2 regions of the Providencia sp. Marseille-Q8014 genome follow, and region 1 is predicted to be linked to the other one. Evidence: predicted binding sites of a transcription regulator. Region 1 holds the regulator's gene; the other holds the start of a gene.
What was found. The regulator Fur, encoded in region 1, represses iron uptake genes when iron is present. The targets are predictions, from matches to a motif close to ATAATAATGAGAACNACTATCAA.
Positions count from the first base shown of each region.

Region 2: ACWPW6_RS04170 (isochorismate synthase) is a predicted target of Fur. The motif match lies at 2,614-2,636, and genes of this name have one in related genera.

Region 1 covers NZ_CBCOPT010000001.1:2,995,044-2,999,352, forward strand. Annotated here, with positions in the region: gene ACWPW6_RS13230 (type I secretion system permease/ATPase) at 1-868, shown strand, start outside; gene ybfE (LexA regulated protein) at 1,039-1,332, shown strand; gene fldA (flavodoxin FldA) at 1,478-2,005, shown strand; gene fur (ferric iron uptake transcriptional regulator) at 2,174-2,623, shown strand; gene ACWPW6_RS13250 (beta-N-acetylhexosaminidase) at 3,175-4,309, opposite strand, start outside.
Region 2 covers NZ_CBCOPT010000001.1:987,700-992,008, forward strand. Annotated here, with positions in the region: gene dhbA (2,3-dihydro-2,3-dihydroxybenzoate dehydrogenase) at 1-304, opposite strand, end outside; partial or broken gene ACWPW6_RS04165 (isochorismatase family protein) at 454-1,074, opposite strand; gene ACWPW6_RS04170 (isochorismate synthase) at 1,206-2,369, opposite strand; gene ACWPW6_RS04175 (hypothetical protein) at 2,886-3,035, opposite strand; gene ACWPW6_RS04180 (DUF987 family protein) at 3,794-4,015, opposite strand; gene ACWPW6_RS04185 (JAB domain-containing protein) at 4,024-4,309, opposite strand, start outside.

The sequences.
Region 1 (4,309 bases):
TATCACTCAACCAGTACTGCGCTTAGCTCAAATTTGGCAAGATTTTCAACATACCATCATATCGCTTCGTCGTGTAGGGGACATCCTTGATGAGCCGATTGAAAATGAAAGAAAAGGGATTACCAGTAGTGCTTCTATACAAGGCAATATTGATTTCCATAATATTCGCTTTCGTTATCACCCAGAAACACCTGAGGTGCTATGTAACCTAACGTTAACCATTAAAGCGGGCGAGTTTATTGGTATTACAGGACCATCGGGGTCTGGAAAAAGTACCTTAACCAAACTGCTACAACGGTTATATATTCCGCAACAGGGACAAGTTATCGTTGACGGTATGGACCTAGCTGTCAGTGATACCATCGCGTTGCGACGTCGCATGAGTGTAGTACTACAAGAAAGCCAGCTATTTGTCGGTACTATTGAGGAAAACATTCGTTTGAGTCACCCCCAAGCGAGCCATGAAGAGGTGATTGAAGCTGCCACTCTCGCCGGTGCCTATGATTTTATCATGTCACTACCCGATAATTTTAATTATCCTGTGTCTGAACGCGGGCTTAATCTATCAGGGGGACAACGTCAACGTATCGCACTCGCTAGAGCACTGTTAACAAAACCCGATATTCTGATCCTTGATGAAGCCACATCGGCGTTAGATTATGACTCAGAGGCCGCAATCATGAAGAATATGCCACTTATTACTAAAGGAAGGACAGTCATCAGTATCGCACATCGCTTAAACACGATTCAGTATGCCGATAGGATTTGTGTTATTCGCAATGGCGAAATTGCCGAAATCGATACCCACCCAAATTTACTACAGAAAAATGGCGTTTATGCCCGTCTGTGGCGGCAGCAGACCCAGTAAATTGTGCTTAATTAGCACCAATAGAATCTAGATTGGTGCTTTTTCAAGCAAATCATTCTTTTTTTTACTATCAATAACTTTCGCTCCATATACGCTATGGTACAAGGGAGTCAGCTAGGGTATCATTGCGCGCTGGATTATTGGTACACGCCCTTTAGCATTAAAAAAATATGGCAAAAGAACAAACTGATCGCACTACCCTTGATTTGTTCGCTGAGGAACGCAGGCCTGGGCGACCTAAAACAAGTCCGCTATCGCGGGATGAACAATTAAGAATTAACAAACGAAACCAACTTAAGCGTGATAAGGTCAAAGGACTACGCCGCGTCGAATTAAAACTCAATGAAGATGCAGTGGCCATATTGAATCAATTGGCTGATGAAAAAAACATGAGCCGTAGTGAGCTAATAGAAGAAATGTTGATGTCACAACTAGCACTGGTCTACGAGCCTTCTGGTGAATGATTTCCTCTTCTAAATCACACAAATTCGACAGATTTATTCACGCTTTTTCGCCAAAATAGGGCCAAAATTCTCGTTATTTTAGTTCAAATTTAGCCCTATCTGGCTTGAACAAACCAGATTGGAAAAACAAGAGGTTATTCACTTTATGGCAGTCATAGGCATTTTCTTCGGTAGTGACACTGGTAATACAGAAAATATTGCCAAGATGATCCAAAAGAGATTAGGCAGTGAGAACGCGGAAGTTCATGATATTGCTAAATGCAGCAAAGAAGATATTGAAGCATTCGATATTCTACTTCTCGGTATCCCAACTTGGTATTACGGCGAAGCTCAATGTGATTGGGATGACTTTTTCCCAACCCTCGAAGAAATTGATTTTGATGGCAAACTTGTCGCGCTATTTGGCTGTGGTGACCAAGAAGACTACGCAGAATACTTCTGTGATGCAATGGGGACCATTCGCGATATTATTGAACCACGTGGCGCTGTCATTGTCGGTCATTGGCCTACAGATGGCTACCATTTTGAAGTGTCTAAAGGTATGGCAGATGATAATCACTTTATCGGCCTTGCTATTGATGAAGACCGCCAGCCTGAGCTGACTGAAGAACGCGTTGATGCATGGGTACAACAAATTTCAGAAGAGATGTCTCTAGCCGAAATTTTGGGCTAAGCTGACGATAGAAATAAAATGAAACTATTATAATAATGAGACAGAGCATGGTTTCTATTTTTTATTTCCATGCCTATAATTGTAAATCAGTTTCGATGACAACTGAGCTTATGTTAAAAATGTCTCATTATTGTTAAATTTATGATTTAAGATACAGGACAAACCCGCATGACAGACAACAACAAAGCATTGAAGAATGCTGGACTCAAAGTCACTCTTCCAAGATTAAAGATATTGGAAGTACTTCAGGAGCCTGAGTGCCATCACGTCAGTGCGGAAGATCTCTATAAAAAACTCATTGATATGGGCGAAGAGATCGGTCTGGCTACGGTATACCGCGTATTGAACCAATTTGATGATGCTGGCATTGTCACACGTCATAACTTTGAAGGCGGTAAATCCGTTTTTGAACTGACTCAACAGCACCACCACGATCATCTGATTTGTTTAGATTGTGGTAAAGTTATCGAATTCTCTGATAAATCCATTGAAGAACGTCAGACCAATATTGCTGCACGCCATGGTATTAAACTCTCTAACCACAGCTTGTACCTATATGGTCACTGTGCTGATGGCGATTGCCGCGAAAATGCGGATGCTCACGAAGCAAAAGAGTAATTTAATGGTTGAAAAACCATTAACATAATTCATAAAAAGGAACGTATTTAGCTCCTTATATATATACTGATAAACCTCATGAATCACATGGGGTTTTCTTTTATTTATCGCTAAATACTGACGCATGTCTTGCGTCAGCTTGCCTTATTTATCAAGAAAAACATCCTGAGTCATCATCTCTCCCATCCTTCTATTTTCCAATCATCGATCTCATGACAAAACAGACGTTAATCAAACAGTCGCATCATTATATTGTATCTATAAACTCAGCTAACTATAAATAGCTAACAGTTTACGATGAACCTGATGGTGCGATTGTCAGGGAAAGGTGTATTAGAAAAGATAAAGCACCTAAGTGCCAATGACGAGATTACTGAGTCTCCTCAAAATACATGTCGTCTGGATATAGAAAAAAGCGGTGTCTATTGAAGCTGAAAGCGTTAATTTCTTGGCAATCATCGTCTATTAAACATACACGAGTACTGTAATAGGCGGTTAAACCTAGCATTTAAAGAGGTGGTACGCTCTGGCACCACCCTCATAGCCTCTCGTTATTTTTGTACCACCGTTTCTACACGACTTGTTCTTGTTCCAGCTGGGTTTTTGGCTCGTACTTTTACATTACCCTTAACCTTTGGAGGCTTTTGTGCTGAATACGTTTGCCAATGGTCGCTATCTGCTAAAGCATATTCAATCACTAAACCTGGATAACTGATATTGGCGAGTAAAAGGCCATTTTCAATTTTCGCACCAGGCACAGGGATACGATAAGCCACCCCTGCTCTATCTAGGCGGGGTAACTCTTTCATACCAACGAGACTCGCAAAACGGCTCCAATCATCTGCCAGTTTTTGCTGTGAAACATAATTGGTTTTACCGCCGATATATTCACGACCTATTTGGTACTGATTTTCCCATTGCGCTTTATGCCATGCCCTTTCAGCTAAAGGCAGGATGCGAGGAAATAGCATGTATTCCGCCTTATCATCCGTCCTTACAGCTTCGCTCCATAGTTGTCCAGAAAGACCATAGACACCTGGCCATGGCTTATCACTTTTCGCACTAAATGAGTTACCATCCCTATCAACGGAAGTTTCCGCATTTTGTGGTAAATTATCAGGCGCAAAAGAAAAGATTTTTTGTTCGTCACTCGCTCGGGTCGCCCAGTAATAGCCACTTTCATTTGGATTGACTTCATAAGGCATATCTAAATACACATAGTCAGGGTTCGAAATGACCACTTGATAACCTTTATTAGCCCAATCATTCGCCGAATCGAATCCTCCCCAATACAGTGTATCCCAGAAGTTAACCCTGACATTATCCGTTGCAAAATCGTTTGCACTAGAAGCATCTTTCAAACCATCCTGCCAAGCTTGCATTGTTGTCACCCCTTTTTGCTGTAAACTTTCACTCACTTGTTTAGCAAAATGGCTGGAGAGATGATCAAAGTCACTCACATCACCTCGCTTGATCAATACCTGACACGCTTCCGATTTCGCCCATGGCTTATCTTCTATTTGTTTATCGATTATGCCTTTGCCCGGTTCGATATTGCCTGCTTTATCTTGGAAACCCGCACCTAAACGAATATTTTTCGCTTCATCACCACCAAAGTGCCATGTTTTTAATGGAACCCCCGCCTCCTTGTGCATTTGCATAACCTCACTGACCACTTTATTAACA
Region 2 (4,309 bases), 2.0 Mb from region 1:
TGACATTAAACGTATGTTCCCAGTCATGGCGCGTGAAGGTTTCAGTCGGGCCAAGTCGTAACGTTCCGGCACAATTGACCAATATGTCTAACCCGACCTTTTCTAATAATGCAGAGCAGGTGAGCTGGACTGCGTCTGCATCGCTGATATCTAGCGTAATAGTTTCGAATGGCATTATTGCTGGAAATGATATATCAAAACCGATGACTTTTGCTCCTGATTCATGAAACTGCCGAGCGGTTTCGGCACCAATACCACTACCTGCGCCTGTGACCCAAACGGTCTTGCCATTAAAAAGAATCATTTTTTTTTCCTTTAATATTCAGAGAGATTCATGACTATTTTCAGCATGAAAGTGTTTAACTCATCAGCCGATTTTGTTGTTTTTGTGAGTTATTGTCGCTAATCGTTCAAGCTTTACTGCTGGTCTACTGGATGACCGCAAAGCTCAGATAAGGCTTGCTTTGTATTGAGTACTCGGCCAGAGCGACCGGCGGTATAACGTAAAGCCATCATATGTTCTTCACGGCTAAAGTCCGCTAGTGCATCCCCAATCATAAAAGCCTGAATATCACGCATAAAAGCGTCAGTCGCTGTAATAAGGCAGCCAATATGGGCATATACACCACAAATGATTAGCTGATCTCGCTGTTTATCTTGTAATCGTTCTTCTAAATCAGAGCGTTGGAAGGCACTATAGCGCCATTTGGTGAGCAGGGTATCTTCCTGTGTAGGTGATAATTCAGTGACGATCTTTTGCTGTTCTGGATGGCGAGTCAATCCAGGACCCCACATATCATTTAGTAGAGCACGGTCAATATCACTTTGTTGATTGGGCTGAGCCGTGTAAAAAACGGGGATCTCTAATTGATGGCAACGTTCACGCAATAACCGAATATGTTCAATTAAGGTATGAATAGTCGGACTATCTTTTGCCCAAAAATTGAGAAAGTACATCTGCATATCATGGATCAGTAAAGCTGCACGTTGTGGTTCAAGTTGCCATGCTACTTTATTGATGGGTAATTCATGTGGTTCAGGCAGTAGATAGTTGTCTATTTTAGGAATACTCATGGTTGTTGGCTCTCATGTTTAGTGGGGCTAGCTTGGAATGGACAAGGACTCGGCAGAAGTTTCTAAGCAGTATTTTCTGTGAGGGAGTACGTTTACATGTAATCATGATAAGTATGTCTGACGCATAGGATTCAACATGGTTGATAGTTCAGAGCACTGAGCATAGTGCCTAGTTTATTGCTGGTTTCACACCATTCATTTTCTGGCTGTGAATCGGGCACAATTCCTGCACCTGCAAATAATTCAATTCGGTATGTGCTAACTTTTCCACAGCGAATAACGACGACCCATTCACCATTACCTTCAGCATCACTCCAACCTATAATCCCTCCAAACCATTGACGATCAAAAGGTTCCAATTGAGTTATCAAATCACGAGCAATCATCGAGGGAGTGCCACATAATGCAGGAGTTGGATGTAGTAAGCATGCTAGAGAAATGGCACTTTCATTTTTATCTTTAACCAGTCCCTCGATTTCTGTGGCGAGATGCCACAGCTTTGGTGTGCTGATTAAAGAGGGGACAGGGATCGTAAGGTCTTGGCAATGTGCGGATAATTGGTGATGAATCGCTTTGGTCACTAACTCATGTTCGTAGCGATCTTTGGATGAAGTAAGTAACGTTTCTTTAGCTAAATTATCGCTAGCGCTGTTTTCACCTCGTTTAGCTGTACCAGCTAATGGGCATGACCAAAGTTTATCCCCTTGTTTACGTAGTAGTAATTCGGGACTGGCCCCCACCAGAGTACAGTCTGAAAGTGGCAGATAAAAATTGTAGCTGGATGGGTTTTGCTTATGGAGCTGGCACCAGATGCTGAGTGCATTGAGTGGCTTGATACTTTCAATATTGAGTAAACGTGAGAGTACGACTTTATCTAGTGTATCACCATGAAGTGCGCAAAGAGCCTTTTTCACCATTGAACAAAAGTCATTATGATCTAAATATTGGTGAAGTTGGCCCATAACGTTAACCGGAGTATTGGGCAGCGCTAGCGTATGTCTATCGAACCATTGGTATGATTGAGGAATATATAATGCACTGGCGTGTCGTTTATCGAATGGAATGACGCCAGCGATAATAGGGTTTTTTATACCCGCCCGAGTTGCCTGTATAAGCAATTGCTCTATTTGCCGTTGGAATTCGCTATTGTGACGATGCCCTTGTTCCGCAGGTAGCGTGAGATTGGCAAATATTCCTTTTGCGAGCAAACTCTTATGAGGAGAAGTAAAAATGAAATCCTCTTTTTTTATGGTAAGCGGTATATGAGAATACGACCGGCACATCACACTAGACACATTTAGCCTCCTGCTACTCCATGTTTTTATTGAAAATATTGGTTTATTGTTTTGTTGGTAAAACAATTAGCGTAAAAGTATTTATCTCTTCAGCTATCTAGTTTTGTCGACATACCATTAGAGTTCGATTGATCTGCTCACTAGGCTATTGCTATAGAAATAAGCATATTTTCCATTAAAGGATGGAATTTGTGTTGTCTGTAATTCAGTAAAGCTATGTTAAATTTCTATCATATTATTGCAAATGGTAATAATTATCAATATTATTCGCATTCTATATTTAATGAGGGATGATGATAACATTAGGGCAATAAATGTTAATTTTTACAGTTAGTTATGTGGATTAGGTGTCGCCTGCATTTGCACAATCTAGAGAAACTAAGTAAAAAAATATGACTCATGCCTGAGTGCCAATATTGAGCTATTAAAGTTAGTGATATTTGAAATTTTTGTTTTATCTAGGTTTGATAACGTATTCTTAATGAGTATTAAAGCGGGGGAGGGGGAAGAGTTATTTTAAATGAGCAGAGAGTTTGCTTTTTTGGAGGGCTTCTTAAGCGTTACAGTGAGCGCTACGGCTGGATTCCTGTGTTCAGCAGGATCGTTACCTTCAGCTAATCGCTTTCTGGCTTCATCACGTTTAACGCGAATGTCAGCAAGAGAAATATCAGGAGAGTTATTTTTTCTTCAACTGTGAAACGGTATTTTATATGTCAGTAATGAGCCGCATTAGGTTTGATGAGAAGATAAAGCTCATACGCATCAAAGAACTTGTACTCTTTGCCTTTTGCTTGGTAGTCAGTATCTACTGGGGGTCATTATGGGGAAGTCTAAATGATTTTGAACAAGATAAACCTAAAAAATTCATCAACAGGCACTGACTTTAGTGTTGAATTTGCTGAAGTACAATAGGTGATAGTATAAGGTAACTGAGTGAATATAAAGGAGTTTACTTGACTTGAGGAGACCACTGTAGAAGAGAAAGTGGTGCCGGACTCGGAATCGACTTTTCATTATAACTGGTTGTATTTAAAAATATTAATTGAATTTGATTTTATTTATACCCTCTTTTGTACCCTCGGTCCGTTTGGTGGGTTTTGTTGAGCACGGTTGGGGCGATAGAGCGCAGCAAATAGATTGTTTTTTTGCACAGATGACAGGTGTAATTATAACGTATTCGAATCCTTTTTAAGTATACATTTAATGGGGATCATGTTCATGTTAATTGTTTCTAGTATGAATCATGGTATTGCCAATTTGACATGTTTAATGATGTCTTATTGTGTCATTTTTGTTTAATTCCTCAATGTCTAATTCAGTTAAGATCCAACGGTTTGATATGTGCCATTGAATACTAATCAAAGTGGAAGTAGGCTTAATTTATCCATCCAATATAGGATAAACTCAAAGTGATCAGTACTTATTCAATTCAATGTCACACACATGACACACGCATAAGGGCCATCTCTGTCTTGGCGACGTTCAACATAAACAGCTAACACGCCACGACAATCTGGCACCTCCTTACCAATATAATGCTCGCTATTACCAACCCATTTATACTTTCCCCTACAATAACGAGCAAGGCGAGAGCCTAAATGTTGCTGATGGATCTTCATTGCTGCGGATTTACGGATAATATTCATGGTTCACCTCATACTAAGCCATGCTCAGCGAAAGAGAAGATTTGCTGACCACCGATGATCAGATGGTCAAGTACTCGTACTTCAATTAGCTGCAATGCTTTTATTAATTGTTGCGTGATAGATTTATCCGCTTGGCTTGGCGTGATATCGCCTGACGGATGGTTGTGTGCAAAGATAACGGCAGCAGCATTAAAATGAAGTGCTCGTTTGACGACTTCACGAGGATAAACCTGTGTGCTGCTAATCGAGCCAGCAAACAGGGTTTCACTGCTTATCAACTGATTTTGTTGATTC